One region of the Bradyrhizobium sp. HKCCYLRH3099 genome, then DNA from elsewhere that is predicted to be linked to it. Evidence: predicted binding sites of a transcription regulator. Region 1 holds the regulator's gene; each other region holds the start of a gene.

Region 1 (10,682 bases):
GAAGGCGCGCGTGCCGGGCAGCTCGCGCGCCATGCTCGATGCGTTCAAGCAATGCGCGCGAGCGAAGGGCTTCTCCGAGCTCTACGCGCCGGTGCGGCCGAACCAGAAGCATTTGCAACCGCGAATCCCGATGCACGCGTATCTCGATGAGCGCCGCGCCGACGGCCAGCTCGCCGATTCCTGGCTGCGCACGCACCTCGCGATCGGTGGCGAGATCGTCAAGATTGCGCCGTGCTCGATGACTATTGTCGGCACGCTTGCAGAGTGGTCACAATGGACGGGCGTGCCATTCGATCATTCAGGCGAGGTCGAGATCCCCGGCGCGCTGGTGCCCGTGCTCACATCGGTCGAGCAAGATTACGCCGTCTACGTCGAACCCAACGTGTGGATCAGGCATCCGGTGTGATATGAACTCACTTCGTCGAATTATTTCCGGCCGTGCAAAACTCGCGACGTTGGTTGCCGGCCGAGGCGAGCCCGTCGTCTTCCTGCATGCAGCGGTGTTCGACCACACCATGTGGCTTGCGCAGATCGACGACATCGCAGCCACCCACACGGCGATCGCCTACGATCGCCGCGGCTTCGGAGAGACGGTGGCAGAGATCGAAGACCATTCACCGGTTGCCGACTTGCTCGCGGTGATCGATGCGCTCGCGCCGGGCCGGCAGGCGACGCTTGTCGCCTGTTCGCAAGGCGGAAAGATCGCGCTCGACTTCGCGCTGGCGCAGCCGTCGCGGACACGTGCCCTCGTTCTGATCGCGCCATCGATCAGCGGAGCGCCAGAGCCGGTCTACCCACCGGCCATCACGGCGCTGCTGCGCGATGTCGCCGCAGCAGAGGCGGCACGCGATTGGGACCGCGTCAGCATGCTCAAGGCGCATCTCTGGCTCGACGGTCCGCTCGCACCTGATGGGCGCGTATCGGGCGAGTTGCGCGACATGTTTCTGCAGAAGAACGCCGCCGCGCTGCGCGCAGCGCCGGTGGGCGCAAGTCTCGACGTGACACCTGCCTTCCCGCGCCTCGGCGAGATCACCGCGCCGGCGCTCGTGATCTGGGGCGACCTCGACTTTCCTCATATCAAGGAGCGAAGCCGATTGCTTGCTGCGACGATGCCGAACGCGGCCGGTCACGGGATCACCGGTGTTGCGCATCTGCCGAGCCTCGAACAGCCCGCGGAGGTCACCGGACTGATCACGAGGTTTCTCGCCACATTGTGAGAGCGCCCCGCGCGAGGCTGCTCCCCAAGGCACCGGTCGGATTGGCCCCTTGGCCCCGCCCTGCGCGTTCGGTTAGAACGCGACTCCCTCGACTCGTCCGCCTTCCAAAGGAACTCTGATGGCCTTGATGCCGGTGTCCGATGCGTTGTCCGCGGTGCTTGCCGGCGCCGAGCCGCTGACTGAGGAGATGGTCGGGCTGGACGAGGCATTCCACCGCATCCTGGCGCGCGACCTGGCGGCACTGCGGACGCAGCCGCCGGAGGCGATGTCGGCGATGGACGGCTACGCGCTGCGGGCGGCCGATGCCGACAGGCCGGGCGCCAAGCTCAAGGTGATCGGCGAGGTCGCGGCCGGGCGGCCGTTCGATCGCGTGGTCGGCCCTGGCGAGGCGGCGCGCATCTTCACCGGCGGCGTCGTGCCGGAGGGCGCCGATGCGGTCGTCATCCAGGAGGATACGACCGCGGAGGGCGGCCATGTCGTCCTCAACGAGGCGGCCATCAAGGGCCGGCACATCCGCCCCGCGGGCGTCGACTTCCACCAGGGCATGGTGCTGCTGAAGGCCGGACGCCGGCTCAGCGACCGCGACCTGTCGCTGGCGGCCAGCATGAATCATCCGGCGCTGCCGGTGCGGCGGCGGCCCAAGGTGGCGCTGCTCGCGACCGGCGACGAACTGGTGATGCCGGGCTCCGAGCCCGGTCCCGGCCAGATCGTCTACTCCAACGGCTATGCGCTGCGGGCGCTGGTGCGTAGCGAGGGTGCCGAGCCGATTGATCTCGGCATCGCCGTCGACACGATGGAGGCCACCGTGGCCGGCATCCGCCGGGCACGCGAGTCCGGCGCAAATATCTTGATCACCACCGGCGGCGCCTCGGTCGGCGACCATGATCTGGTCAAGCAGGCCCTGGAGGCCGAGGGCGTCGAGATGGCGTTCTGGAAGATCGCGATGCGGCCGGGCAAGCCGATGATGCACGGCCGGCTCGGCGGCATGAGGGTGATCGGCCTGCCGGGCAACCCGGTGTCGTCCTATGTCTGCGCCATCCTGTTCCTGGTGCCGCTGATTCGTGCCCTGCTCGGGCGCGAGGAGGTCGCGCCGCCGCGCGAGACCGCCCTGCTCGGCCGCGAACTCGGGCCGAACGACTCACGCGAGGACTATCTGCGCGCGCAGTTGGAAGAGCGCCCCGACGGCACGCTGATCGCCACGCCGGTGAACCAGCAGGATTCGTCTCTGCTCGGGAATCTCGCGCTTTCGCAGGCGCTGGTGATCCGTCCGGCCTTCGCGCCGAAGGCTCCCGCAGGCAGCCCTTGCGAGATCCTGCGCCTGCCCAGGTGAGGCGTCGGTGGGTGGGCTTCCTCCGGTAAAGCTCGGTCCATTCATCATATTTTTAGGATTGCAGAACACACATCGAACAGATAGTGTCCGTTCATGATTTGTTTTTAGTATGTTGCGGGTGACGTGAATGACAGTCGTCCAGTTGGGCTCTGGGACGCAAGAGCTCTTGAGAACTTCGGACGACAACCAACCGGGGACCAGGTCGAGATGCTGACGCGCAAACAGTACGAACTTCTGCGGTTCATCAACGAACGGCTCAAGGAAGCCGGCGTGCCGCCGTCCTTCGACGAGATGAAGGATGCGCTCGACCTGCGCTCCAAGTCCGGCATCCATCGGCTGATTACAGCTCTCGAAGAGCGCGGCTTCATCCGCCGGCTGCCCAATCGCGCCCGCGCGATCGAGGTGATCAAGCTGCCCGAGCTCTCGCAGGCCGCCAACAACCGGCGCGGCGGATTCACGCCGTCGGTGATCGAGGGCAATCTCGGCAAGGTGCGCACCTCGACGCCGGCGCTCGACGATGGCGAGCGTCCCGTCGCGGTGCCGGTGATGGGCCGGATTGCCGCGGGTACGCCGATCGAGGCGCTGCAGACGCGCAGCCACACCATCAGCGTGCCGGCCGACATGCTCGGCAATGGCGAGCACTACGCGCTCGAAGTCCGCGGCGATTCGATGGTCGACGCCGGCATCCTCGACGGCGACATGGCGCTGATCCAGCGCAACGAGTCCGCTGACACCGGCGACATCGTCGTGGCGCTGATCGACGACGAGGAAGCGACGTTGAAGCGCTTCCGCCGCCGCGGCGCGTCGATCGCCCTGGAGCCGGCCAACACGGCGTATGAGGTGCGCATCCTGCCGCCCAACCGGGTGAAGATCCAGGGCAAGCTGGTCGGGCTGTACCGGAAGTACTGAGTCCCGGCTTCTGCGAGGCCGCCGGATCTGCCCAGCAGATCGGCGGTGTGAGCCGCCCGGACTCGCGGTCGCCTATTTATGAGTCAGTTGAGAATGCACATCATGATGTGCAGCGCGGCACACTCAAACGCTTGTGATCGGCAGCGCCCGCGCGCACTGCAGATCAGCGCAGAATTGCCGCGAAGCGCGCGCTAACATTGCTCCCGATGTCCACTCTGATAGAGGCCTGCGCCTGTCCGGGGGGAGCGTGGGTCAGCTATCTCTGAACGAGGAGCGATCCGATGTGTGACTACAGCCTCCATGCCGTTGCCTCCCGTCCCGCCAAAGTCGGCGAGACGCTGATCTCGACGACGTTCCGCGGCACCGCGACCCGCGGCTTCGCCTTGGAAAGCGAGCCGACCGTCGCGGTCTGCATGCTGCCCGGCACCGAGCTCGCCTTTGCCGAGGACGTCCGCTACGACAGCCGCTGGCTGTGGACCCGCACGATCCGCGAGCGGGTCGCCAAGTTCAACACCATCGAGAAGCACATTCCCGACCGCCATCACGACGCGATCGAGTTCGCGGATGGACGCCACGTGCTGGTGACTCAGCTCTGCGAAGGCCAGCGCGTCACCGTGCTGCAATTGCCGGTCAGCAAGCAGCCCGGCGAGCGTCGTGACATCGCGGAAGACGCGCCGGCACAGCAGCCGACGCCCATCCGCCGCATCAGCATCACCTGACCGGCCGGCATCAGCTAGGTCACGCGACGAGCGGATCGCATCCGCATTCGTCGTTCCGGATCGCACGCGACACTGCAACCGTCGGACGGCTCTCAGCCAGCTCTGACGATTGCGGTGGCGTTGGCGTCTGTGAATCGTGGAATGGCCTATCCTAAAGACCGCACTGGCCATGATGTGCTTCTACAGAATCGCATCTGGCGGCCCTGCGCTCGTTCACCCTCCCCTGGAGGGGGAGGGTCGGCTCATAGGCGCATAGCGCGTATGAGCCGGGGTGGGGTGATCTCTCCACTTGCACCAGCGCCCGCGGCTTCACCCCACCCCGCTCGCCCGCTTCGCGCGCGATCGACCCTCCCCCTGCAGGGGAGGTTGAGACCGATGTCGCGGTGCCTTGCCAGCGTCATCATAGGCAGTCGACGACTGTCGCGCAGAGCAGCCGGCGAAACTTTGTCCCAATCGTCAATGAGAGCATGATGGGCTCGATCGACTTCATGCTCTGGCTGTCCTGGTGCTCGCCTCCAGGACAGGGATTGGGCCGCTGCAGCGGTGGCGTGGGCGCCAGCCTAATCCTCACCACCCTGCTCCATCTCCGGCGGCGTCGCGTCCTGCGCGCGCGACGGTGACGCGCGCGGCGTCAGTCTAGCCTCGAACTCGCTGGCCTCGGCCGGCGCCGGCCACCACGGCCGGCCGGTGCCGTCGGCACGCGCCGGCGTAACGGCGAACCCCTTGCCGCTCTGCACGAGCATCAAGGCGCCCTGCTGCTGCAGGCGCGGACGGTCGATCACAGCGGCCTGGCAGGATTTTGGGGCGGAGCGCGCCGTCACCACCAGCGCAGCGCGGGCGCAATCGTCGGCGAGGGCGTCCGCGCGCAAGGTCAGCGCGACGATGCGGCCGTCGGCCATGGCGACCACGCAGCCTTGTTCGTCACAGGACACGCCGTCACTGAGTGACGACTCGGCAGGCAGCCGCGCGTCGGCGTCGGCCGCGAGCCATTCCTTGGTGACGAACACGTCCTTGCCGCTGCGCATCACATGCAGGCGTCCATCGCGGCCGCGGACGGCCACGGCACGCCCATCGCCGGAGACGAGAATGTCCGGCTGCGGCGTCACGACGGCCCAGGCCGCGGCCGCCGCCAGCAGCACCGCGCCCGACCAGCGCAGCGGCGTGCGCAAGAGGCCGATCAGCACGAGTCCCAGGCTGGCTGCGATCAGCGGCCCGATGCCGAACGCCTGGATGCGCCCGACGGCGCCGGGTAATGCGGCGACCCATCGGGTCACCGCGATCATCCAGTCGATGCCCCAGCCCATCACCGTCCAGCAGACGCCGTCGAGGCCGAACGGCGCCGCCAGCAGGCCTAGCAGGCCGGCCGGCATCACCAGTACCGACACCACCGGCATCGCCGCGAGATTGGCGAGCACGCCGTAGGGCGTGATGCGATGGAAGTGAAAGGCGGCATAGGGCGTCGTCGCAAGCCCCGCGAGCAGCGAGGCCAGCAGCAGCATCGACAACTCGCGGCCGCCCCACAGCGCGATGCGCTGCGTCGTCGAACTGTCCGGCGTGGCAAACAGTTTCGGCAGCCCGAACTGCACCAGCGCGACGAGGCCGAGCGTCGCCGCGAACGACATTTGGAAGCTCGGATGCACCAGCGCTTCGGGAGCCGCGATCAGCACGACCATCGCGGCCACCGCGAGCGTGCGGAAGGTGACGGCTCGGCGGTCGACCATCACGGCGATCAGCACCACCGCCGTCATGAAAAATGATCTTTGCGTCGCGACCTCGGCGCCGGACAGCAGCAGATAGAACGCGGCCGCAAGCAGCGCCGCGGCGGCGGCCCATTTCTTGATCGGATGGCTGATGGTCAGGCCGGGGATCAACGCGAGCAGCGCGCGCATAGCGAAGAACACGACGCCGGCAACGACCGCCATGTGATAGCCCGAGATCGACAAGACATGGCCGAGGCCGGAGATGAACATCGCGTCGTTGACGTCGGGCGTGATGGCGTCGCGGCGCCCGGTCAGCAGCGCGGTGGCGATGGCACGCTCGTCGCCGCTGAGACGGGCGCGGATGCGCGCATCGATCGCATCGCGCAGGCCCTGCATGGTCGCGGCATAGCGCAACGCCAATCCGCGCTCCTGCGCCGGGGGCTGCACGGTGATCGCACCCATCACGAAGCCGGAGGCGCCGATGCCCTGGAAGAACATGTCGCGCGCAAAATCGTAGCTGCCGGGACGCACCGGCGCGAGCGGCGGCAGCAGCCGTGCCTTGAGCTGCACGAAGCTGCCGACCTCCGGCGCCGTGCCCTTGCGCACCGCGAGCCGCACGCGCGCCAGCGTGACGCTGCTGCGCGGGCTCTCCATCGACGTCACCCGCAGCACGATGCGATCGCTGCGGTCGCGGATGTCGCGCGCTTCGACGAAGCCCGTGAGCGCGACCGAGTACAGCGGCCGGGCCAGCACGGGATGGGCGACGCGGGCGGTCTTGGCGGTCGCGACGGCAAAGCCGGCCGCCGCCGCTGCGATCATCACGGCCGCCGGAAACAGCCGATGCCGGCGCATCAGCCCGGCCGCGACGCAGAGCAGAGTGGCGGTTAAAGCCGTGATCCACAGCACGGGCTCGTGGTCGGCGGAAAAATACAGCGCGATGCCGGCGCCGAACGCGACGGGCACCCAGGGCAACAGCCGCCCTGCGCCGGCCTCCTCCCGGGCCCAGCTCCCGAGCTTGCCGGCAAGCGACGGCCATGCACCGGCGCCGATGGCGGGCCAGCCGCCGGCGAGCGCGCCGCGCGGCGGCCAGACATCGGCCATCACGCCCGCGAACCCGCGCCGCCCTCCTGGCGGCCGCACCGGCCCCGCCATGCCCACACCACCCGATACCGGACTGGCGTCAGGCTACCGGAAGCTGTACGAGCGCGCCTAGCAGAACGGAACGGGAATATCGGTCGATGCATCCCCCGATGCACTGGAACTTTCGTCCGTCCCCGGACTTATACGGGAATGGACGACCACGCGATCGACGACCCCTTCGCCGACCTCGAACTCGACAAGGCGATCCACCTGCGCTGGACCCTGCGCGACATCAAGGCCAACCGGCTCACCCTTTCTCCCGTCAGCAACGAGGACCTGTCGCTGCTCACCGAGCGCGGTCTCGTCGAAGTCAGCGACGGCGTGCCGACGCTGACCGATGCCGGCCAGGATGCGATCGGCTGAGCCGCGCGCGCCTCAGCCCTTCGCGACCTCCTTCGCGAAGGTGTCGCGCAGGCCGATGGTGCGGTTGAACACCAGCCTGTCGGGCGTCGAGTCGGGGTCGCGCACGAAGTAGCCCTGGCGCTCGAACTGCATCGGCTCGGCCGAATTGCTTTCGGCGATCGCCGGCTCGATGCGCGCGTCGGTCAAGACCTCCAGCGAGTTCGGATTGAGGTCAGCGGTGAAGTCCGCCGCGTTCGGGCTCGGATTGGCGAACAGCTGGTTGTAGATGCGAATCTCCGCGACACGCGACTGCGCGGCCGGCAGCCAGTGCATCGTCGCCTTGACCTTGCGTCCGTCGGGCGCGTTGCCGCCCTTGGTCGCCGGATCATAGGTGCAGCGCAGCTCGACGATCTCGCCGGCGTCGTTCTTGATGACCTCGCGGCACTTGATGAAATAGGCGTAGCGCAGCCGCACCTCGTTGCCTGGCGACAGGCGGAAGAACTTCTTCGGCGGGTTCTCCATGAAGTCGTCCTGCTCGATATAGAGCTCGCGGCCGAACGCGATTCTGCGCGTGCCGGCCGAGGGATCGTCGGGATGATTGATCGCCTCGAGCTCCTCGACCTGGCCTTCCGGATAGTTCTCGATCACCACCTTCAAGGGACGCAGCACCGCCATGCGGCGCTGCGCCGTGCGGTTGAGCTCCTCGCGGATGCAGAATTCGAGCATGCCGACATCGACGATGCTGTTGGCTTTGGCGATGCCGATGCGCTTGATGAACTCGCGCACCGCCGCCGGCGGCACGCCGCGCCGCTTCAACCCCGCGATGGTCGGCATGCGCGGATCGTTCCAGCCGGAGACATGGCCGTCCTGCACCAGCCGCGTCAGCACGCGCTTGGACAGCAGCGTGTAGGTGAGGTTGAGGCGCGCGAACTCGTACTGCCGCGGATGCGACGGCACCGGCAGCTTGTCGAGCAGCCATTCGTAGAGCGGCCGGTGATCCTCGAATTCGAGCGTGCAGATCGAATGCGTCACGCCTTCGATCGCGTCCGACTGGCCGTGGGCGTAGTCGTAGCTCGGATAGATCTTCCAGGTATCGCCGGTGCGCGGGTGGTGGGCGTGCAGGATCCGGTACAGCACGGGGTCGCGCAGATTGATGTTGCCGGCGGCCATGTCGATCTTGGCGCGCAGCACGCGCGCGCCGTTGGGGAATTCACCCGCTTTCATGCGCCGGAACAGGTCGAGATTCTCCTCGACGGTGCGGTCGCGGAACGGGCTGTTCTTGCCGGGCTCGGTCAGTGTCCCGCGCGCCAGCCGGATCTCCTCCTGGGTCTGGTCGTCGACATAGGCGAGGCCGGCCTTGATCAGGCCTTCGGCCCACTCGTAAAGCCGCTCGAAATAATCCGAGGCATAGAACAGGTTGTCGTCCCAGTCGTAGCCGAGCCAGCGCACGTCGGCCTGGATGGAATCGATGTATTCCTGCTCTTCCTTGGTCGGATTGGTGTCGTCGAAGCGCAGATTGCAGCGGCCGCCGAATTCCTTGGCGATGCCGAAATTGAGACCGATCGACTTGGCATGGCCGATATGCAGGTAGCCGTTCGGCTCCGGTGGGAACCGGGTGACGACCGTCTTGTGCTTGCCGCTGTCGAGATCGGCCTGGACGATGTCGCGGATGAAGTCGCGCCCTGCCTCTGCCGTCGCTGCCGTGTCGTTCGTGGTCATCAAGAAATATCCTGCTCCGGAATTTGGCAGTCTATGTGCCAAATCCGCCTCCCCCAAGGAAGGCTTTAGTTATGCGATAGGCCTGCTATACACCCCCCGCCCGCTTGAGCCCCTGCCTGGATTTCGTGCTGCCGCCCATGACCACCCCGATCGTCACGCGCTTTGCCCCCTCCCCGACCGGCTTTCTCCATATCGGAGGCGCCCGGACGGCCCTGTTCAACTGGCTTTATGCGCGCGGCCGCGGCGGCAAGATGCTGCTCAGAATCGAGGACACCGACCGCGAGCGCTCGACCGACGCGGCCATCACGGCCATCCTCGACGGGCTGAAATGGCTCGAGCTCGATTGGGACGGCGAGGTCATCTACCAATATAGCCGCGCCGCCCGGCATCGCGAGGTCGCCGAGCAGTTGCTCGCCAGCGGCATGGCGTATCGCTGCTATGCCACCGCCGACGAGCTGGCAGCCATGCGCGAGAAGGCGCGCGCGGAAGGCCGCACTCGGCTCTACGACGGCATGTGGCGCGACCGCGATCCGAAGGAGGCGCCCGAGGGCGTCAAGCCGACCATCCGGCTGCGCGCGCCGCTGACCGGCGAGACCGTGATCGAGGACCAGGTGCAGGGCCGCGTGGTCTGGCAGAACGAGAACCTCGACGACCTCGTGCTGCTGCGAGGCGATGGCAATCCGACCTACATGCTGGCCGTGGTGGTCGACGATCACGACATGGGCGTCACCCACGTCATCCGCGGTGACGATCATTTGATCAATGCCGCGCGCCAGAAGCAGATCTACGATGCGCTGGGCTGGACGGTGCCGTCGATGTCCCACATCCCGTTGATTCACGGGCCCGACGGCTCGAAGCTGTCGAAGCGCCATGGCGCGCTCGGCGTCGATGCCTACCGCGCGATGGGATATCTGCCGTCCGCGCTGCGCAATTACCTGGTGCGGCTCGGCTGGAGCCATGGCGACCAGGAGATCTTCTCGACCGACGAGATGATCAAGGCGTTCGATTTGCCGGCGATCGGCCGCTCGGCCGCGCGGTTCGATTTCGCCAAGCTCGAAAACCTCAACGGCCACTATATCCGCCACAGCGACGACGCCGCCCTGGTGCGGCAGTTCGAGGACGTCCTCAACTACGTGCCGAACGGCGCGGCGCTGAAAGCCAAGCTCAACGATACGACGCGCGCACAGCTCACCCAGGCGATGCCGAGCCTCAAGGAGCGCGCCAAGACGCTGCTGGAGCTGATCGACGGCGCCGCCTTCATCTTCGCCGACCGGCCGCTCGCCATCGACGCCAAGGCTGCCGCGCTGCTGACACCGGACAGCCGCGCCTTGATCGGCCGGCTGCAGGAGGCGCTGTCCGCGGTCGAGCCGTGGAGCGGACAAGCCACGGAGGCCGCGCTGCGTGCGTTTGCGGAAGCCAACAATCTCAAGCTGGGCGCGGTGGCCCAGCCGCTGCGGGCCGCGCTGACGGGGCGGACCACGTCGCCCGGCATCTTCGACGTCCTGGCGATCCTGGGACGTGATGAATCCTTGGGCCGTCTGCAGGACCAGGCCACCTCATAAGGTCTGAGGGACCCCATCTTGCAGCGCACAGGGCAATACGGTAC
Region 2 (10,682 bases), on a different contig from region 1:
ATGACGACCACCGTGTTGCCCTGCGCGACCAGCTCGTGCAGCACCTCCAGCAGCTTCTTGACGTCGTGGAAATGCAGGCCGGTCGTCGGCTCGTCGAGGATATAGAGCGTGCGGCCGGTGGCGCGCTTCGACAGCTCCTTGGCGAGCTTGACGCGCTGGGCCTCGCCGCCGGAGAGGGTGGTCGCCTGCTGTCCGACATGGATGTAGTCGAGGCCGACGCGGCGCAGGGTCTCGAAGGTGTCGCGCACGCGCGGCACCGCCTTGAAGAACTCGGCGGCTTCTTCCACGGTCATGTCGAGCACATCGGCGATCGACTTGCCCTTGAAGAGAACGTCGAGCGTCTCGCGGTTGTAGCGCTTGCCCTTGCAGACGTCGCAGGTGACGTAGACGTCGGGCAGGAAGTGCATCTCGATCTTGATGACGCCGTCGCCCTGACAGGCCTCGCAACGGCCGCCCTTGACGTTGAAGGAGAACCGGCCCGGCTCGTAGCCGCGCGCCTTCGCCTCGGGCAGGCCGGCGAACCATTCGCGGATCGGCGTGAACGCGCCGGTATAGGTCGCGGGGTTGGAGCGCGGGGTGCGGCCGATCGGCGACTGGTCGATGTCGATGATCTTGTCGATGTGCTCGAGTCCCTCGATGCGGTCGTGCGGCGCGGCTGCCTCGTTGGCGCCGTTGAGCTTGCGGGCGATCGCCTTGTAGAGCGTGTCGATGAGAAGCGTCGACTTGCCGCCGCCGGAGACGCCGGTGATGGCGGTGAACAGGCCGAGCGGAATTTCGGCCGAGACGTTCTTGAGATTGTTGCCGCGGGCGTTGACGACCTTGATCGTGCGGCGATGGTTCGGCGGCCGCCGCTCGGGCACCTCGACCTCGAGCTCGCCGGTGAGATATTTGCCGGTCAGCGACTTCGGATTGCGCATGATCTCGGCGGGCGTGCCCTCGGCGACGATGTGGCCGCCATGGGTGCCGGCGCCCGGGCCGATGTCGAGCACGTAGTCGGCCAGGCGAATGGCGTCCTCGTCATGCTCGACGACGATCACGGTGTTGCCGAGGTCGCGCAGCCGCTTGAGCGTGTCGAGCAGGCGGGAATTGTCGCGCTGGTGCAGGCCGATCGACGGCTCGTCGAGCACGTAGAGCACGCCGGTCAGGCCCGAGCCGATCTGCGAGGCCAGCCGGATGCGCTGGCTCTCGCCGCCGGAGAGGGTGCCGGAGGAGCGCGCCAGGGTCAGATAGTTCAGGCCGACGTCGAGCAGGAAGGTCAGGCGGTCGCGGATCTCCTTGAGGATGCGCGTGGCGATCTCGGTCTGCTGCGCGTTGAGCTGGGCCGGCACTTCGGCAAACCACTCGCCGGCGGCTTTCACAGAGAGATCAGAGATCTCGCCAATATGCTTGCCGCCGACCTTGACGCACAGCGCCTCGGGCTTGAGCCGAAAGCCCTTGCAGCCGGCGCAGGGCACGTCGTTGAAATATTTTCCGAGCTCCTCGCGCGCCCATTCGCTCTCGGTCTCGCGGAAGCGGCGCTCGATATTGGTGATGACGCCCTCGAACGGCTTCTTGGTGTCGTAGGAGCGGACGCCGTCCTCATAGGTGAACTTGATCTCGTCGTCGCCGGAGCCGTGCAGCAGCGCGTTCTGCGTCTTCTTCGGCAGGTCCTTCCACTTGGTGTCGAGCGTGAACTTGTAGAACTTGCCGAGCGCGGTCAGCGTCTGCAGGTAGTAGGGCGACGACGACTTGGCCCAGGGCGCGATCGCGCCCTTGCGCAGGGTGACGTCCTTGTCGGGAATCACCAGATCGGCATCGACGTGCTGCTCGACGCCAAGGCCGCCGCATTCCGGGCAGGCGCCATAGGGATTGTTGAACGAGAACAGCCGCGGCTCGATCTCGGGGATGGTGAAGCCGGACACGGGGCAGGCGAACTTCTCCGAGAACAGGATGCGCTCGGGCCCGCTCTTGTCGTGGATTTTTGCGGTCTTCTTCTTTTCCTTCTCCTCGGCCGGCGCGGCGGAGGCGGGCGCATCGGCGAACTCGATGACGGCTAGGCCCTCGGCGAGCTTCAGCGCGGTCTCGAAACTCTCCGCGAGGCGCTGGCCGATGTCCGGGCGCACTACGATGCGGTCGACGACGACGTCAATGTCGTGCGGGAACTTCTTGTCGAGCGTGGGCGCCTCGGCGAGCTCGTGGAAGGTGCCGTCGATCTTGACGCGCTGAAAGCCCTTCTTGAGGTATTCGGCGAGCTCCTTCTTGTACTCGCCCTTGCGTCCCCGCACGACCGGCGCCAGCAGATAGAGGCGGGTGCCCTCGGGCAGCGCCAGCACGCGGTCGACCATCTGCGACACGGTCTGGCTCTCGATCGGCAGGCCGGTGGCCGGGGAGTAGGGCACGCCGACGCGCGCCCACAGCAGGCGCATGTAGTCGTAGATCTCGGTGACGGTGCCCACCGTCGAGCGCGGGTTCTTCGAGGTCGTCTTCTGCTCGATCGAGATCGCCGGCGACAGGCCGTCGATCTGGTCGACATCCGGCTTCTGCATCATCTCCAGGAACTGGCGCGCATAGGCCGACAGCGATTCGACGTAGCGGCGCTGGCCCTCGGCATAGATGGTGTCGAAGGCGAGCGAGGATTTGCCGGAGCCGGACAGCCCGGTGAACACCACCAGCCTGTCGCGCGGGATCTCGACGTCGATGTTTTTCAGATTGTGCTCGCGGGCGCCGCGGATGGTGATCGCCCGCAGGCTCGACGAGTTGGCTTGCGCGCGCTGCTTGGCCTTGAGCACTTCATCCATGACGATCGTCCCACGGCGCAGGGCTGCGCCATCGTTGCAGGCGCGTTACGCCGGAAGCCGGCCATCGGACGCCAGAGGGGAAAAGGTATCGTCGGAACGTAGGAAGAACGAGGGCGGATTTCCAGTGCCGCAGGCGAATCATCAACAATGCGCTTGGCGAATGGCAGCGACTGGCAGGAGCAGACGGTTCCGCTGGGACTTCCAGGCCAAAGAAAAAGCCTCCGCCCTTGCGAGCGGAGGCTGTGTGCGTTGGCCCGAAGGCGTCGTTCTTAGAAGTGGTAGTTCACACCGACCTGCACGGTGTGCAGGTTGATGGAGCCCGACGGGATCGTGCCGCCGACGCCATAGTTCTCGCTGCCGAAGCTCTTGTAGAGGTATTCGGCCTTGACCGACCAGTTCGGAGCGAACATGTACTCGCCGCCGGCGCCGACGGTCCAGCCGCTGTGGAACTGACGGCCGAAGTCGGTGATGCCGACGATGTTGATGGTGGCCTTGTTTTCCATCCAAGCGTAACCGCCGGTCGCGTACAGCATGGCCGGACCCCAGGCATAGCCGATGCGGCCGCGCACGGTGCCCATGTCTTCGATTTTGCTGGTGAACGTCGCGCCCGGGACGCCGAACGAGCCGTTGATGTCGGCCCAGGCTGCATCAGCCTCGACGCCGAACACCACCGGGCCCTGCTGCCAGTTATAGCCGAGAGTGCCGCCGGCGAAGCCGCCCTTCTGGGACACCAGGCCGCCGAAGCTGCTGTTGTCCTGGCTGGCATAGCCGCCCATCGCACCGATGTAGAAACCGGTCCAGGTCTGCACCGGCGCGAGAACCGGGGCCTTGGTGTAGGTCGGGCGCGCAGCGAGATCAGCAGCGGCAGCGGGAGCGGCCAGGGCGGCCAGGGCCACGGTCGCGAGCAGGATCTTCTTCATTCTTGTCTCCAGTTTAGTCCTTGAAGTCCGCGTCGCACCGAAAACCTTACGCACGAAACAGACTCACCCGTTCAAGTTGACGAGGGTCCTATAGCCCGGTTCCGAGCGGATTGCCGTCACCCTGAAGCCACACTCGGGACGAAACCGCGTTTTTACGGGTGGGTTCCCGAAAGCCTTTGCCACACAATGGCTTGGTTCCCTGTGTGACCGGGCTGCAGAGGTGGCGTGCGGGCAACAAAAAAGGCCGGCTGAGCGCCGGCCTTTCCCAAAAACACAACTGAGTAACGGCCGATCAATACTTCGCGACGACTGGCCCGCCGAAGCGATAGTTCAAGCGCGCCGTGAACAGGTCGACGTCCTGCTTGATGTTGTCGTTCTGGGTGAAGACCGCGCCGCGGAACGGAACGTTCGTGGTGCCCATGAAGAGGTGGTCGTATTCGAAGCCGACCGACCAGTTCGGAGCGAAGGCGTATTCGACGCCGGCGCCGACGGAGGCGCCCCATTTGTGCACGGTCGTGGTGGCCAGCACCGTGTTGACCACGCCGGAAAAGATCTCGTACTTGGTGTCGGTCACGGCCGCGCCGCCCTTGGCGTAGAGCAGGGCGTCGCCGAAGGAGTAGCCGATCTGGCCGGTGAACAGGCCGAAGGCTGTGAGCTTGGTGCGGTTGCGGTCGGGAACGAACAGCGGCGTGGCATTGTTGCCGGTCAGATCGGCCCAATTGCCTTGCGCCTCCAGACCGAACACGACCTGGCCCATCTGCCAGCGATAGCCGAACTGACCGCCCACGGTGCCGCCGGTCGCGTTGTGGCAGCCCTCGGCACGGCCATCCGCCAGCGTCCAGCAATTGCGGCTCGTGCCATAGCCACCGTTGATGCCCAGGTAGAAACCGCTCCAATCGTTGATGGCGACGATCATCGGCGGCGCCTTGGTGTACGGACGGGCCGCCATGTCGGCCGCCGAAGCGGAGGTGGCGGTTGCGATGCCGACGAGGGCCGTCGTGATCACAAGCAACTTCTTCATCAAATTCTCCCCCAAGGAGTTGGATTGACTAGCGATGGGGAAGTCATACACGCGGGCCTTCGATGAGGCTGTAACGCTTCAGCCACAAGGCCAAAAAAGCGTTATAAATCATATATTTATCACGAAATGGCCGCTCCGACGCCGGGCTCCTGACACGAAAAAGGCCGGCGCTGGGGCCGGCCTTCTCGAAGCGGTATCGAGCGGCGAGTTTGCCTCAGTAGCGGGTGCTCGCCGGACCGCCGAATCGATAGTTCACACGCACCGTGGCCATGTCGATGTCCTGCTTGATCGTATCGGTCCGCGCCGCCACCGTCGCCGTGGCGGGGAAGTTGATGTCGCGCGACCCCATGAACAGATGATCGTACTCGACCGCGACCGACCAGTTCGGCGCGAAGCCGAACTCGACGCCGGTGCCGACGGTGCCGCCCCAGCGGGTCTCGCTGGCGGAGTCGAGCTGCGTGCCCACGGGGACGATCAGGGCCGTGTTCGCCGTGCCGGTGTATTTGTTATGGGCCACGGCGGCGCCGCCCTTCACGTACCAGAGCACGTTGCCCCAGGCGTAGCCGACCTGGCCGGTGAACAGGCCGATGGCGTCGGTCTTGGTGGTGTTGGTCACGCCGGCGGCGAGTGCAGCGGTGCTGGCGTTGGATTTCTTGAGGTCGGTCCAGTCGCCCTGAGCTTCCACGCCGAACACCCAGTTCGCCGCCTGCCAGCGGTAGCCGACCTGGCCGCCGATCAGGCCGCTGGTCGCGCTGTGGCAGCCTTCCGACTGCGTCGGGACCACCGGCACGCCAGCGACGTTGTTCAGGGTCCAGCAGTTGCGGCTCCAATCGGCGCCGCCATTGATGCCGAGATAGAAGCCGGCCCAGCTCGGCAGCGGCGTCACATAGGCCGGCGGCGGGGCCTTGTTGTAGGTGCGGGCCGCGAAGTCGGCAGCCGAGGCGTGTGCCACGCCAAGCGCGACAGCGCTGGCGGTCAAGATCAAGGTCGTCTTTTGCATGTGTCTCTCCCCAGTCCAAATCATCCCTTGCGCCGGATCCCTCCGATCCGGATCCACGCGGACGTGGCCTGGGGCTGGTTGTAGGGAAGACTGTTTTCTAAAAGTTGTGACCGCGGGCGTTGGCGCCACGGATCTGACGCAGATGCTTAAAAGTTGATTAAAAATGTCTTCATGCCCTCGCGCCGACGGCAACCGCCGTGCCCGCCAGAGACGGGTCTCCCGGCTTGTCAATAGGCTGTGTACTCAGGCGCTCAGTGCTTGGAGACGACCGGGCCGCCCCAGCGATAGTTGACGCGCACCGTGGCCATGTCGACGTCCTGGCCGACCTGGTCGGTCCGGCTCGGCGCGCCGCCGGGGACTCCCGAGAAGCCGAGGGTGCGGTTGCCCATGAACAGGTGCTCGTATTCGGCAGCCACCGACCAGTTCTTGGCGAAGCCGACCTCGACGCCGGTGCCGACGGCCGCGCCCCAGCGCGTGGCGCTGGACTGGTCGATCAGCGCACCGGTGGCGGTGCCCAGGCCGTTGTACTTCTCACCCGCGACCGCGGCGCCGCCCTTCACGTACCAGAGCACGTTGTTCCAGGTGTAGCCGATCTGGCCGGTGAACACGCCGATGCCGTTGATCTTGGTCTGGTTGGTCACGGCCGGGGCGAGCTGGCTGACATTGCTGCCCTTGAGGTTGGCCCAATTGCCCTGGGCCTCGACCCCGAACACCCAGCCGCCTGCCTGCCAGCGATAGCCGATCTGGCCACCGGCCAATGCTCCGGTCGCGTCGTGGCAACCCTCCGCGTTGGTGGCGGCCACGCCGCCGAAGGTGACGTTGTTGGTCCAGCAGGTGCGGGCGAAGCCGCCGCCGGCATTGAGGCCGACGTAGAAGCCGCTCCAATCATAGATCGCAGCGATCATCGCAGGCGCCTTGGTGAAGGTGCGCGCGGGCAAGTCGGCAGCGATGGCCGGCGCAAGCCCCAGCGCCAGCGAAGTTGTCGCCCCCAGCAACAGACTTCTCATCGCATTCCCCAAACCTAGTCCGACGCCCGCACGCACGCTCTCACCAACGCCCACCCGCGACGCCTTGATAGCCCCTCTGACCGGAAAAAGCCGTCACCCAAACGACACAGCCGGCTAGCAAGTGTCGGGACCAGCACACAAAAAAAGGCCGGCGCGAGGCCGGCCTTTCGACAAATTCAAGTTCAGGTTGCGATCAGTAGCGCGACAGGGCCGGGCCGCCGAAGTGATAGGAGATGCCAGCCTTGACGGTGTGGATGGTGTCGTTCCACTCCGAGCGGTTGGCGGCGACCGGCGGGTTGTTGTACTGCAGCGTGCTGCGGCCGAAGTCGATGTAATTGTACTCGACCTTGGCCGACCAGTTCGCCGCGAACATGTACTCGGCGCCAGCGCCGACGGTCCAACCCCAACGCCAATCGTTGACGGAGCCGCCGAACGCCGGTCCGAGCAGGCCACGGTCGTAGCGATGCTGGAAGTCTCCGACCGAGGCACCGCCGCTGACGAAGAGCAAAGCGGGGCCTGCAGCCCAGCCGAGACGGCCCTTGATGTCGCCGAAGCCGCGCAGGTGCGTGAAGTAGGAATCGCCGAAGCCGGCGTTGATCTCGGCCGAACGGCCGTTGATGTCGGCCCAGTGGTAGTCGCCTTCGAGGCCGAACACGATGTTGTCGACCTGCCAATTGTAGCCGACCACGCCGCCGACGAAGCCGCCGTTGAAGTCGTAACGCTGCGTCGGGGTGAAGCCGACGACGTTCGGTCCACCGAAGTAGGTCTCGTCGCTGCGGCCCCAGCCGCCGCCGCCCTGCACACCGAGATAGAAGCCGGTCCAGGTCGGGAGCGGCGCGGGCGCGGCCATCGGCGCCTTCGTGTAGGGGCGGGCGGCGAGATCAGCGGCGCTCGCGGGGGTCAGCGACCCCAACACCATCAAGCTGACTGCTCCAAGAAAAATTCGTTTCATCCCAAGGTTCATCCCAAGTCTCCCGCTTTGGCGTCTCCACAGGGTCCCCGGAGGCGCACATTCTGTGAGTGGGTGCGACCGCGGATGCGGCCTCAATCCATCCGAAAATATACGCGATTCAACCCCCAATACCGTCTCCCAAAAGCCACAGGAGGGGAGGAAGTGAGGCGATCTAAGTTTATGTAAGTTAAAGAATTTTTGACCATTCACGGGAACTTTTCAGGGTTCCATTTCTCGGCCGTCCGGTTCCATCGGGTTCCATGGAACTCCACGCATGGTTGCATACACAGTCGCGCGAACAAAACTGGAACAATCGGCGCTGGCCTGCTATATGTGGATAAGCGACGAGAAGGCAGGTGGCCGGCGCGGCAACCGTATAGGGTCCGCCGCGAGAGGAAGGGGTGAGCCACCGTGGGCCGAGAGGCCGGTGGGCCACAGCCGGCCCGGTGATCTGAAAACCGCGGGAGAGTGTGATGGCGGGTAGTGTGAACAAGGTGATTCTGGTCGGAAATCTGGGCAAGGACCCCGAGATCCGGCGGACGCAGGATGGGCGGCCGATCGCCAATCTGAGCATCGCGACGTCGGAGACGTGGCGCGACAAGAACACCGGCGAGCGCAAGGAAAAGACCGAGTGGCACCGGGTGGTGATCTTCAACGAAGGTCTCTGCAAGGTCGCCGAGCAGTATCTCAAGAAGGGCTCCACGGTGTACATCGAGGGCGCGCTGCAGACCCGCAAATGGACCGACCAGAGCGGCGTCGAGAAGTACTCGACCGAGGTGGTGCTGCAGGGCTTCAACTCGACCTTGACGATGCTCGGTGGCCGTGGCGGCGGAGGCGGGGGCAACTTCGCCGACGACACGGGCGGCGGTGATTTCGGCATGAGCAGCCCATCCTCCGCGCCTGCGCCGCGCCGCCCGATGGCAGCCGCCAGCCGCAACAGCGACATGGACGACGACATTCCGTTCTGAGGTGAAAACGCGCGCGGGAAACCCGGCTCCGGCCGGGCCGCGCGCGACGCCCGCGGCCACCGTCGACCGCAACGTAAGATCTCGTTAAGTCGCTGGAAATGCGGCTATAAAAACCTTCGCGCGGGAACGTGGAGGGGTGGCCTGCCGCGACGCGATGCGCTATATGATTCCAAGCGATTTTCGCGTGTCAAAACCGACCGGTATCCCCTTTGTCCGATAAAGAAGATGAGAAGCCCGGCGAGCCGGGCGGACCTTCCGACATTCGTCCCGTCTCCATCCTCGATGAGATGAAGCGCTCCTACCTCGATTACGCGATGAGCGTGATCGTAGCGCGGGCGCTGCCCGATGCGCGCGACGGCCTGAAGCCCGTGCACCGGCGCATCCTCTACGGCATGTACGAGAACGGCTTCGAGTGGAACAAGCCGTACCGCAAGTCGGCGCGCACCGTCGGCGACGTCATCGGTAAATACCATCCGCACGGCGACCAGTCGGTCTATGACGCGCTGGTGCGCATGGCGCAGGACTTCTCGATGCGCGTGCCGCTGATCGACGGTCAGGGCAATTTCGGCTCGGTCGACGGCGACATGCCGGCGGCGATGCGCTACACGGAATCGCGCCTGACCAAGATCGCGCAGTCGCTGCTCGACGATCTCGACAAGGACACCGTCGACTTCCAGCCGAACTACGACAATTCGGAACGCGAGCCGTCGGTGCTGCCGGCGAAGTTTCCGAACCTGCTCGTCAACGGCGCCGGCGGCATCGCCGTGGGCATGGCGACCAACATCCCGCCGCACAATCTCGGCGAGGTCATCGACGCCTGCATCGCGCTGACCGACAATCCGGCGCTGTCGATCGACGAGCTCAACCAGATCATCCCCGGACCGGACTTCCCGACCGGCGGCATCATCCTCGGCCGGGCCGGCATCCGCTCAGCCTATCACACCGGCCGCGGCTCGATCGTGATGCGCGGCAAGGTGACGATCGACACCATCCGCAAGGATCGCGAGGCGATCCTGATCACGGAGATCCCGTACCAGGTCAACAAGGCCTCGATGGTCGAGCGCATCGCCGAGCTGGTGCGCGAGAAGAAGATCGAGGGCATCTCGGACCTGCGCGACGAATCCGACCGCGACGGCTTCCGCGTCGTCGTCGAGCTCAAGCGCGACGCCGTGCCGGACGTGGTGCTGAACCAGCTCTACAAGTTCACGCCGCTGCAGACCAATTTCGGCGCCAACATGGTGGCGCTCGATGGTGGTCGTCCGCAGACGATGAACCTCAAGGATCTGCTGACCGTGTTCGTGGCGTTCCGCGAACAGGTGGTGACGCGGCGGACCAAGTTCCTGCTCAACAAGGCGCGCGACCGCGCCCACATCCTGGTCGGCCTCGCCATTGCGGTCGCCAATATCGACGAGATCATCCGCGTTATCAGAACCTCGCCCGATCCCAACACCGCGCGCGAAACCCTGATGTCGCGCGACTGGCCGGCGCAGGACGTGGCGGCAATGATCACCCTGATCGACGATCCGCGCCACCGCATCAATCCGGACGGCACCGCGCGGCTGTCGCTCGAGCAGGCCAAGGCCATTCTCGATCTGCGCCTGCAGCGCCTCACCGCGCTCGGCCGCGAGGAGATCTCCGACGAGCTCGACAAGCTCGCGCTGGAGATCGCCGACTATCTGGACATCCTGCGCTCGCGCGCCCGCGTCCAGGACATCGTCAAGACCGAGCTGTCGGCGATCAAGGCCGAGTTTGCCACCCCGCGCCGCACCGTCATCGCCGAGCAGGAAGGCGAGATGGAGGACGAGGACCTGATCCAGCGCGAGGACATGGTCGTGACCGTGTCGCACGCCGGCTACACCAAGCGCGTGCCGCTGTCGGCCTATCGTGCGCAGCGCCGCGGCGGCAAGGGCCGCACGGGCATGCAGACCCGCGAGGAGGATTTCGTCAGCCGGCTGTTCGTGGCCTCCACGCATACGCCGGTGCTGTTCTTCTCGTCGCGCGGCCAGGTCTACAAGGAGAAGGTCTGGCGGCTGCCGA
Region 3 (10,682 bases), on a different contig from region 1:
GATCGAGGCCGATCGCGGCACGGTGCGCATCGGCGATGTCGATCTCACGACCCTGGAGGGGCGCGCGCTACGCGCGCAGCGGCATCGCATCCAGATGATCTTCCAGGATCCGTTCGCCTCGCTGAACCCGCGCCGCAAGGTCGGCCGCATCATCGCCGACGGCATGGTCGCGCGCGGCACGCCGCTGGACGCGGCGCTGACCCGCGCGCAGGAGCTGCTGGGGCTGGTCGGACTGGATGCCCGTGCCGTCGATCGCTACCCGCACGAGTTCTCCGGCGGTCAGCGCCAGCGTATCGGCATCGCCCGCGCGCTCGCGCTCGAGCCCGAGATCATCGTCGCCGACGAGGCGGTGTCGGCGCTCGACGTGTCCGTGCAGGCGCAGGTGCTGCGGCTGCTGGAGGATCTGAAGGCGCGGCTCGGCCTCTCGATGCTGTTCATCACCCACGATCTGCGTGTCGCCGCGCAGATCTGCGATCGCATCGCAGTGATGCAGCGGGGCGAGATCGTCGAGCTGAAGCCGACGGCTGCGCTGTTTGCAAATCCTGAGCATCCCTATACGCGCGAGCTGCTTGCGGCTGTCCCTGGGCGCAAGCCTCAGCCGGCCGAAATCGACGCATAAATGAGTTGCAACATATTTGGCGTATTTCGGTTATAACAGCATCATTCGGGACCCGAGCCGACGCCTCTCTCCGCCGAGGCGGGTTCCGATCCGCATCCGCTCCCGAGCGCAGTCTTGCGAGACGCTCGTCCGATGCCGTCACTGAACCGTGGCCGTCCTGTGCCAATCTTGCCAGCACGCGCCGGCGCGTTCGCCACTCCAATGAGGAAGTCTCCGATGTCAGAGCGTAGGCCCACGGCCGCGGTGCTCGAAGCCCAGAAAGCGTTCAAGCCGGCTCCGGCCCCAACCAGTGACTACGAGAAGGCGCAAGGCGCCTTCAATCAGAACCGCGAGCGACTGAGAGCCGAGCGCCTGGCGCGCGAGGCGGCTCTTGCCGACAGCAAACATCTCGACAGCAAACAAAAGCCGGCGTGAGCGCCGGCTTCTTTCGCCTCTCTGTGCCAGCCGAGCTGGCAGCCCTCGCGCTTAGCTGCGCGGCGTCGCGGAGGTGAGCGGGCCTTGCGGCCGTTCGCGCTCGGTGCGCGCGGAACTCGTCGATGGAAGCGCGCCCGGCCTTGCCGTGGGCACCTTCTTCACCGGCGCTGGCAGCAGCCCTTCGCGGATCGCGGCCTTGCGCGCGACCTTGCGCTGGCGCCGGATCGCGTCGGATTTCTCGCGTGTCTTGCGCTCCGATGGCTTCTCGTAGGCGCGGCGCCGCTTCATCTCACGGAACACGCCCTCGCGCTGCATCTTGCGTTTGAGAATGCGCAGCGCCTTCTCGACGTCATTGTCACGAACGAGTACCTGCAAAAGCGTCCTCCTTGTCTTCATCTCGCGATGAGTGTCTTGATGTGAAGTCGATCGGCGTAGCGCCTGCGATGGCGCCACGTTCAGCAGTGTCTGTCTCAGGATTCAGAATGATGAGCTGAACGCGATGAGCTGAACGAGATGTGCTGAGAGATATGTCGAGACATGGGTGATCCCCTTCGTAGGAAGGCGGGAGCACGATCTGTCTCTCAGCCATCGATGGCCGGGCCGTTACCGATGGTGCCGGCAAAGATAAGCGCGAACCCTCGATATTGCCAGCGCGTTGGACCGCAGTGTCACCGGCCGCAAACTATATTTGCGTCGCGCCCTTGTAATCCCCAGGAAAGGGTCTACCTTGAGATTGTTCGATTAGCCGCTGTGCCTTTCTGAATGTGCCCGCGGGCTATTTCCAAAGTCATCGCTCAGTTGAATGATGAGATCGTGCGGTGTTCGCGCGATGAATACGCTTGATAAAGCGTTTGGAGATAGACATGCAGGGTACCGTGAAGTGGTTCAACGGTCAGAAGGGTTTTGGTTTCATTCAGCCGCAGGACGGCGGGAACGACGTGTTCGTTCATATCAGCGCCGTTGAGCGCGCTGGTCTCGCTGGCCTGGCCGAAGGCCAGAAGCTGACCTTCGAGGTCAAGACCGACAAGATGCGCGGCAAGACCAGCGCAGAAAATCTGACACTGGTCTGATCGTACTGATCAGGCGTCTTTGTTAGACGTCTCAAAGCCATTTCACGGATGTACTGAAATGGCTGGTTTGCCCGCTCGATCCTGTATTGAGCGGGCTTTCTGCGTCTCGACGATAACCCGCTTCACCGGAAGGATCTGTCGATGGCCACCAGGAAGATCTTGGAACGCTCTCCGGAAAGCCTGGCACGCGCCGAGCGTCAGCGCGTCGCGGCTGAGGATGGAGCGAAGGCGCGCGCCGAATGGGATCAGCGCGCGATCGCGGTGCGCAAGAACATGGAGCGCCTGCGCACGTTGCGGCTCGCCAAGGAGGCTGAGGTGGCGCAATCGGCTCCCGCTGCGCTTCCTGCAAAGCGGCGGAGAAAATCTCCACCGCGTTCAATTAGTCCTTGATCGTGCTTCTGATCGTCGCTGACGCAAGCTCGTCGTGATCAACAGCTACAAGCGCCCGAACCGTGTTCCGCGTCCGGATCCGACCTTCCCGACCCGAGGAGGCTGACGTGGCCAAATCCAGCGCAACAGACGTCCGTATCGCCAAGGACGACCGGCAGAGCGGAGGCCAGACGATCGCATTCGCTCTCGCGATCGGGGCGACGCGGCAGGTCTGCCACCTCGAGACCTGCTTCTGCACCCGCAATCAGGCGCTCGCCTATCTGCAGCGCAATCGCACGGCGTTCGAGCAGATGGCGCGTGAGCGCTTCTCCCGCGGCGAACTCACGGACGGCGTCATCCATTTGCGGATGATCTGACGCCGTTGGCGATCGCGGCGCTGTAATGCGCCGCTATTCCGACCTGGCCTTGACCGGGAGCGGCACGCGTTCGTAGGTCGGCGGCAGGTTGATGGGCCGATAGTCCGCCGATTCTGCGATCCGCATCAGGACGCTCTCGTGGACGAAGGCGCCATCCGGGATGAAGCGCGGCTCGCAGTTCGGGATATAGAAGCCGAGATGCGCCTTGCGCTCGGGCCATTCCCTGTACTTCGCCTTCTTCGGCAGGAATTCGAGCAGCCGCCAGGCCGGCGTCATCGAATCGTGCAGCGGGCCGTGGATGCTCGGAGGCACATAGGAGAACGGGCTGTTCTTGCGCTGTACCCCCCAGGCGAGCTGATTCACGGTGCGCGGATTGACGGCGAGCCCGGCCTCCACCGCCTCGTCGATCATCCAGAGCAGCGGATATTTCGAGGCCGCCGACTGCGCTTCCGGATAGCCGCCGCCGACATCGCAGTGGACGCCGGCGAACCACACCTGCTTGGCGTCCTGCGGGCCCGCCTTGGCCTTGTTGAAGCGGTTGGGCGTGAAGGTCTGCGGCATCTCCCACGGCTTCAGCCGGAACATGCAGCGGCGCTCGTCGATCGCCGCGGCCTGGCGAAAGATCTTGACGCTCGGATTGCTGATGGTGAACGCCAGCTCCTCCAGGCTCGGCAGCGCGAACAGCCGGTCCGTCCGCGGCACGATGACGCTGGCCACCGTGTCCCACACGCCGACGAAGTGAATGGTCGGCCAGCGCGTCGAGGTGATGCGCGCGAATTGCGCGGCCTGGTCGTCGCGGCTCTCGGGGATCGGCCCCTCCTCCTCGGTGCTCTCGAGCTCGGTCGTGATGCCGCGTCCGGCCTTCGGGTTGTCGGAGGAGTATTTCTTGTAGGCGATGACGCCGGAGCCCGCGAGATTGATCTGGTCGGGCGAGATCAGTCCGACCTTGTGGATCAGCCCGGCCAGCACGCGCACGGTGTAGGCGCCGCGCGAGAAGCCGAACAGGAAGATGCGGTCGCCTTCCTCATAGTGCGACGCGAGGAAGCAGTAGGCCTTGATGACGTTGTCATCGAGCCCGTAGCCTGTCGCCAGGCCCAGCACCATGTTGAAGTTCGTCTTGAAGCGATGCCAGCTGTCGGGCTGCGTCAATGTGCCCACGCCCGGATCGTAGAACACGGCCTGATGCGGCGTCGTCTTGTCGGTCTTGCGCAGGCAGCGATAGAGCTTGAGGACGTTGGAAATGTTCTCGCTGATCTCGTTGCCGGTGCCGTCGCAGCAGATGACAATATTCTTCATGACAAAGGAATGTCCGCTATAATGCTACCGCAGCGAGTGTAGAGCATCCGGCTGAGCTTGGGGAGACCGCTTCTCCAGATCCTTCGTCGGAGGCCGCGCGTTGCGCGTATCGCCGCTGGACAGTCTTTCCGATCGCTTGCGACGTGCCGTCTGCGAACTGCGGTTCGGCAAGGGGCGGGCAGACGGCGGTCGTGACCGCCACAAAACACGCTGACAGAAAAAATAAGCTTTCACAAAACGCAAAGGCCGGATCTCGCGACCCGGCCATTCGTCAACTCATTGCGTTCGACGCTCGCCACAGCCGCGCTCGGCTGCGACGAAACGCGACCTCTCAGCTCGCCTTGGCGACCGGAGCGGCCTCGGAGGCCTTCTTCTCGATGGCGCGCTTCAGCTCGAGCGCGCGCGGCGAAAGCGCCGCGGCATTGGCCTTCAGCAGATAGGCATCGAGGCCGCCATTGTGGTCGACGCTCTTGATCGCGTTGGTCGAAACGCGCAGGCGCACGTTGCGGCCGAGCACGTCCGAGATGAAGGTGACGTTGCACAGGTTCGGCAGGAAGCGCCGCTTGGTCTTGATGTTCGAGTGGCTGACCTTGTGGCCAACCTGGGGGCCCTTGGCCGTCAGTTCACAGCGCCGCGACATGGCAATAAATCCTCTCTCATCCCCGCACCCTTCGTCCGCCTGAAGTCGGCGGGCCGCGGGGGTCCAAAACTCGTCCAGCTCGTCTCTGGGAGATGCGGTCCTATAGGGGGGATGCGGCTTTTCGTCAAGGTTTTGAGGCGGCGCGGCAATGGCAGCCTGCGAGGGTGTCGAGTCGGGTGAGCCCCGCCGGTTCCAGGCAACGGTATCGAGAGGCCGAGCGGCAGCCGTGCCGGTGGCCGCGGCGGCCGGTCCTCGATCCGGAAACAGGTCGTACAATCAATAGTATAGGCTGAAAGTCCCGACCACATAAAGGGCGTATTCGAAAGCGATCAATGGGGACTTGCGCGGCGTGTGTCAGGCCGGCCCGGCGGGCCGCAGGCCAGGACGGTGGCAGCGTGACGCGGCTTCGCCGGGATGCGGTCCGGGCGCAAAGCGCTGGACAATCGGCCAGAGAGCGACCGGTTGGCGTTGTTCAGGCGTGTTTTTGGCGTAAGTAACACCCGTGGCGCGGCGCAGAGGCCGACGGCCCGGTCAACGGATCGGCAGGATCATTTCGACGTGACGAACAGCTCGGCCTTCTTCCGTTCTCGGCGCCTCGCGGCGGCCGGATCTCTCGCTGCCCTCCTGATGCTGACGCCGCAGGTGGTTCGCGCGCAAGCCAGGCTCGATGCCCAGTACGAGGCATCTCTGGCCGGTATTCCCGTGGGGAAGGGTACCTGGGCCATCGAGATTGGCGATGATCAATACGGCGCTTCGGTCCAGGGCGGCACGGCCGGCCTGCTCAAGAGCTTTTCGCAGGGCTCGGGCAACGGCTCGGTGCAGGGTCGCGTCGTCAACGGCGCGCTGGTTGCCCAGAGCTATCAGGCCTCGACCACCACGGGAAAGAAATCCGAGCAGATCCGCATCAACCTGCAGAACGGCACGGTGAAGGATTTTGCCATCGAGCCGACACCGCCGGTCGATCCCGACCGCATTCCGGTGACCGATGCGCACAAGCGCGGCGTGTTCGATCCGATGACCGCGTCGCTCGTGCGCGTGCCCGGGAACGGCGAGCTGCTGTCGCCGGAGTCCTGCCGTGGCGCGGCGCCGATCTTCGACGGCCGGATGCGCTATGAGCTCAAGCTCGACTACAAGCGCATGGAGAACGTCAAGGCGGAGAAGGGCTATCGCGGCCCCGCGCTGGTCTGCGCGATCTACTTCACGCCCGTCGCGGGCTACATCCCCGATCGGCCGGTCATCAAATATCTGGCGCAGGCCCGCAACATGGAAGTGTTCTTCGTGCCGCTGGCGGGCACACGCGTGCTGGTGCCGTTCCGGGTGGTGATCCCGACATCGTTCGGGACCGCGATGCTGGAAGCGACGACGTTCATCACGCAGGCGACGCCGCACGTCGCCAAGACGCAGTAGCGCTGCATCTCGCCATTGCATCTTACCTGGCCTTCGCTTGGGAGCGTCCGCCAAGGCCGACGCCGGACGATGGACGCTGTAGGGTGATCTCGGAAGGATGCGCGGCCCGGTGAGTTGCTCGGGTTTCGCGGAACGGCCGGGCGCCAGCCAGGCCCATCGCCGAAGGGATGGCTCAAGAGCGTGCATAACGAGGCCGTTCGAACGCGGGTGAATCCGTTTGACTCTTTCCCCGATCTGATTCGACTCCGGGCTGGCGCAAAGGCGCTTCAGTTCCATCGCAAAAGCGTTGCTTGTGAAGCCCGCGAAAACTTGATCTAGTGCTGGCTAAATCGCAGAGCGCGAGATGTTGCGGTGAACGAAGCCGGAAAGACGATGGAGTCACCGATTCCTTCGTGATTCGTTCTCAAGGCGTTCCGAAGCTTAAGCTGCGGCACTATATGCGTCACAATGTGAGACAGGGGTCAGCATCGCAGCCTCTCCAGATACAGCCAAAATATGCCTTCATCGCGCGTGAACCGCGCGCTTCCAACGCCGGCTTCGAGACCCACATTTAACGAATGGCTTTTTCGTCTTCTTCGGCTGCCTCGCCTTTCGAGCGCATGTCCGACCGTGCATCCGACCGTGCTCCTGGAAGCGGCGTCACCGCCGTGCTCGGTCCCACCAACACCGGCAAGACCCATCTCGCGATCGAGCGCATGCTGGCGCATTCGTCTGGGATCATCGGCCTGCCGCTGCGGCTGCTCGCGCGCGAGGTCTACAACAAGATCGCCGATCGCGTCGGCAGCGAGGCTGTCGCGCTGATTACCGGCGAGGAGAAGATCAAGCCGAAGAATCCGCGCTACTGGGTGTCGACGGTCGAGGCGATGCCCAGGGATCTCGACGTGTCGTTCCTCGCCGTCGACGAGATCCAGATCGCCTCCGATCTCGAACGCGGCCACGTCTTCACCGACCGCATCCTCAACCGGCGCGGCCGCGACGAGACACTGCTGCTCGGCGCCGCGACGATGCGCCCGATCATCGAGCGGCTGCTGCCGGGCGCCTCGATGATCACCCGGCCGCGGCTCTCGCAGCTCGAATTCGCAGGCGATCGCAAGATCACGCGGCAGCCGCGGCGGACTGCGATCGTCGCGTTCTCAGCCGATGAGGTCTATGCGATTGCGGAACTGATCCGCCGCCAGCATGGCGGCGCGGCCGTCGTGCTCGGCTCGCTGTCGCCGCGGACCCGCAACGCCCAGGTGGCGATGTTCCAGAACGGCGACGTCGACTATCTCGTCGCCACCGACGCCGTCGGCATGGGGCTCAATCTGGACGTCGATCACGTCGCCTTCGCCTCCGACCGCAAATATGACGGTTATCAGTTCCGCCGCCTGACGCCGTCGGAATTTGCCCAGATTGCAGGCCGCGCGGGCCGCGCTACGCGCAACGGCACCTTCGGGACCACCGGGCGTTGTGCGCCGTTCGAGCCCGAGCTCGTCAACGCGCTTCAGAACCACACTTTCGATACCGTGAAGGTGCTGCAATGGCGCAACTCGAAGCTGGATTTTGCTTCGCTGAGCGCGCTGCAGGTGTCGTTGGCGCTGGCGCCGTCGCACGAGGCGCTGACGCGTGCGCCGATCGCCGAGGACCTGCGGGTGCTCGACCACGCCGCGCGCGATGCCGAGGTGCGCGACATGGCGCATGGCGCGGCGGCCGTCGAGCGTCTATGGGAGACCTGTCAGATTCCGGACTATCGCAGGCTGTCGCCGGCCGCGCATGCCGAGCTCGTGACCACCGTGTTCGGCTTCCTGATGCAGAAGGGGCGTATTCCGGACGCCTGGTATGCGGCCCAGGTCGATCAGGCCGACCGCGTCGACGGCGACATCGACACGCTGTCGGGCCGGATTGCACAAATTCGCACCTGGACCTTCGTCGCGAACCGGCCGGATTGGCTGCGTGATCCCGATTATTGGCAGGGGATTACCCGCGATCTCGAAAATAAATTGTCAGACGCCCTTCATGAACGGCTCACGGAGCGTTTCGTTGATCGTCGTACCAGTGTATTGATGCGGCGCCTGCGGGAGAACAGTGTTTTGAATACGGAAATCGGCAAGACCGGCGAAGTGATCGTTGAAGGGCATGCGATCGGCCGCCTGGATGGATTCACCTTCGCGCCCGACGCCGCCGAAGCCGGCTCCGAGGCCAAGGCCCTGCAGGCTGCTGCCCAGAAGGCCCTGGCCGGCGAGATCGAGGCGCGTGCCGAGAAACTCTCCAATGCGCCGGACGAGCACATCGTGCTGACCGCCGATGGCACGCTGCGCTGGACCGGCGATGCCGTGGCGAAGCTGGTCGCGGCAGACGACGCCCTGCACCCGCGCCTGCGCATCATCGCCGACGAGCGTCTCACGGGAGCTGCCCGCGACAAGGTCCAGGCCCGCCTCGATCTGTGGCTCAAGACGCATATCGAGAAGCTGCTCGGGCCGCTGTTCGAACTGTCCAAGGCCGAGGACATCACCGGCATCGCCCGCGGCATTGCCTTCCAGCTGGTCGAGGCGCTCGGCGTCATCGAGCGCAACAAGATCGCCGGCGAGATGAAGGATCTCGACCAGCCTTCGCGCGCCACCTTGCGCAAATACGGCGTGCGTTTCGGCGCCTACCACATCTACGTCCCCGCTTTGCTGAAGCCGGCCGCGCGCGCGCTGGCCGCGCTGCTCTGGGCCGAGAAGCAGGGTAATGTCGACATGTCCGCGCTGACCGGCGCGCAGCATCTGGCAAGCTCGGGCCGCACCTCGTTCCCGGTCGACAAGGCGTTGCCGCGCGACGCCTATCGCGTGCTCGGCTACAAGCAGGCAGGCGAGCGCGCCGTGCGCGTCGACATCCTGGAACGGCTTGCCGATCTGATTCGTCCCGCTCTGGCGTGGCGCGAGAATACGCAGGGCGAGAAGCCCGCCGGCGCCTTCGACGGCCGCGGCTTCGTCGTCACCCAGGCCATGACGTCGCTCACCGGCTCGGCCGGCGAGGACTTCGCCTCGATCCTGCGCGCGCTCGGCTATCGCATGGAGAAGCGCCCGCCGCTGCCGCCCAAGAAGGTCGCGACCCAGATCGAGACGCCGGCCGAGACTCCGGTCGACCAGCCGGCGGAGGCTGTTGCCGCGGAGGCGGCGCCGGCCGAGACGGTATCCGCCGATGTTGCGCCGGCGACCGCCGCCGAGCCGTCGGACGCGCAGGTGCCTACGGTCGCGGAAGCCGCGGTTGCGCCGGTGACCGAGCAGGCCGTCGCCGCGCCGGACGCGTTGCCTGACGCGGCGGCCGAACCCGCGCAGCCCGCGGCGATGACCTCCTTGCCGACGGTCGACTTCGTGACGCCGACGCCGGCCGAGCAGCCGCCGGCGGTCGAGAGCGCCTCGGACCCCACGGCTGCGGCGGACGACGTCGCGCCGCAGGCCGAGACGGCTGCGGCCGACGAGACCGCCCAGGCTGATGCGGCACAGCCCGAAGCAGCCCCGGCCGAAGCCGGCGCTCCGGCGGCCGAGCCGGCGAGCGGTGTTGCCGAGGCCGCGCCGGCCGAGCCGGTCCTCGTCGAGGTCTGGCGTCCCGGCGGTCGCTCGGACGAGCGCCGGCCGCGGCACGAGCACCATCAGCGCAATCGCCATCAGCGTCCGCAGCACGATCGCGGCCAGGCCGCGAGTGGCGGCGAGGCTGCGGCCGCCGGTGCCGCACCGGCCGAGGGCGAGGGGCGTGACCGCCATCGCGGCCACGGCCGCCGCGACCGCGTGAAGGAGTTCGGCAAGGACTTCCGCAAGGGACCTCCGCGCGAAGGTGGCGAAGCCGCAGCAGCGGCCGCGCCCGCGCGCGACGATCGCGGTCCGCGCCGCGACCAGGACGGCAAGGGACGCGACCAGAATCGCGATCGCAACAAGGGCGGCAAGTTCGGTGGCGACCGCGAGGGACGCGGTGGCCGCGACTTCGGCAAGGGCGGCCGCGACAAGCGCGACGGCGGGCCGGCGCTGCGGCCCTATGCGTCGAGCGGCGGTGGTGGTGGCCGGGATCGCGACCGGCCGGTCGATCCGAACTCGCCGTTTGCCAAGCTTGCGGCGCTCAAGGAGCAGCTTGCGGCCAATAACCGCAAGGATTGACGCGGCCAGACCGGAAGGACCACGCCCACGTCCGACACCCCGTCAGAGCGCCAGCGCCTCGACAAATGGCTATGGCATGCGCGGTTGGTGAAGGCCCGCACCAGCGCCGCGGCGCTGGTGTCGTCGGGCCACGTCCGTGTCAACGGCGTGCGCGAGACCTCGCCCGGGCACGGCGTGAAGACCGGCGATGTCCTGACCATTGCCCTCGACCGCAAGGTGCGCGTGCTCAAGGTGACAGGCTTTGCGGCGCGCCGCGGTGACGCGGCGTCGGTGGTCGGGTTGTACGATGATCTCGAAGGCGCGGGCCCGGCCTGATCTGGATCGGCTGCGCGAACGCGGCTTCGATTCAGTTCTTCGCCGCGCTTCACTTGCGGCACA

What was found. The regulator LexA, encoded in region 1, represses DNA repair genes until DNA is damaged. The targets are predictions, from matches to a motif close to TGTTCNNNNTGTGTTCNG.
Region 2: a site for LexA is predicted at 2,870-2,887, ahead of uvrA (excinuclease ABC subunit UvrA). Genes of this name have one in related genera too.
Region 3: a site for LexA is predicted at 6,591-6,608, ahead of ACQR1Y_RS21980 (helicase-related protein). Genes of this name have one in related genera too.

What each region holds. Positions count from the first base shown of each region.
Region 1 is NZ_JBNPTW010000030.1:1,662-12,343, forward strand. Features, by position in the region: gene ACQR1Y_RS33995 (hypothetical protein) at 1-406, shown strand, start outside; gene ACQR1Y_RS34000 (alpha/beta fold hydrolase) at 408-1,217, shown strand; gene ACQR1Y_RS34005 (molybdopterin molybdotransferase MoeA) at 1,336-2,547, shown strand; gene lexA (transcriptional repressor LexA) at 2,755-3,456, shown strand; gene ACQR1Y_RS34015 (hypothetical protein) at 3,738-4,175, shown strand; gene ACQR1Y_RS34020 (ComEC/Rec2 family competence protein) at 4,736-7,027, opposite strand; gene ACQR1Y_RS34025 (hypothetical protein) at 7,166-7,378, shown strand; gene ACQR1Y_RS34030 (glutamine--tRNA ligase/YqeY domain fusion protein) at 7,391-9,076, opposite strand; gene gltX (glutamate--tRNA ligase) at 9,214-10,638, shown strand.
Region 2 is NZ_JBNPTW010000004.1:105,845-116,526, forward strand. Features, by position in the region: gene uvrA (excinuclease ABC subunit UvrA) at 1-2,777, opposite strand, end outside; gene ACQR1Y_RS11230 (outer membrane protein) at 3,047-3,697, opposite strand; gene ACQR1Y_RS11235 (outer membrane protein) at 3,990-4,718, opposite strand; gene ACQR1Y_RS11240 (outer membrane protein) at 4,933-5,718, opposite strand; gene ACQR1Y_RS11245 (outer membrane protein) at 5,970-6,725, opposite strand; gene ACQR1Y_RS11250 (outer membrane protein) at 6,919-7,677, opposite strand; gene ACQR1Y_RS11255 (single-stranded DNA-binding protein) at 8,151-8,645, shown strand; gene gyrA (DNA gyrase subunit A) at 8,855-10,682, shown strand, end outside.
Region 3 is NZ_JBNPTW010000012.1:75,141-85,822, forward strand. Features, by position in the region: gene ACQR1Y_RS21935 (ABC transporter ATP-binding protein) at 1-619, shown strand, start outside; gene ACQR1Y_RS21940 (hypothetical protein) at 836-1,033, shown strand; gene rpsU (30S ribosomal protein S21) at 1,085-1,408, opposite strand; gene ACQR1Y_RS21950 (cold-shock protein) at 1,897-2,103, shown strand; gene ACQR1Y_RS21955 (transcriptional regulator) at 2,245-2,493, shown strand; gene ACQR1Y_RS21960 (hypothetical protein) at 2,601-2,849, shown strand; gene ACQR1Y_RS21965 (DUF2235 domain-containing protein) at 2,883-4,145, opposite strand; gene rpmB (50S ribosomal protein L28) at 4,477-4,785, opposite strand; gene ACQR1Y_RS21975 (DUF3108 domain-containing protein) at 5,413-6,192, shown strand; gene ACQR1Y_RS21980 (helicase-related protein) at 6,750-10,304, shown strand; partial or broken gene ACQR1Y_RS21985 (RNA-binding S4 domain-containing protein) at 10,350-10,619, shown strand.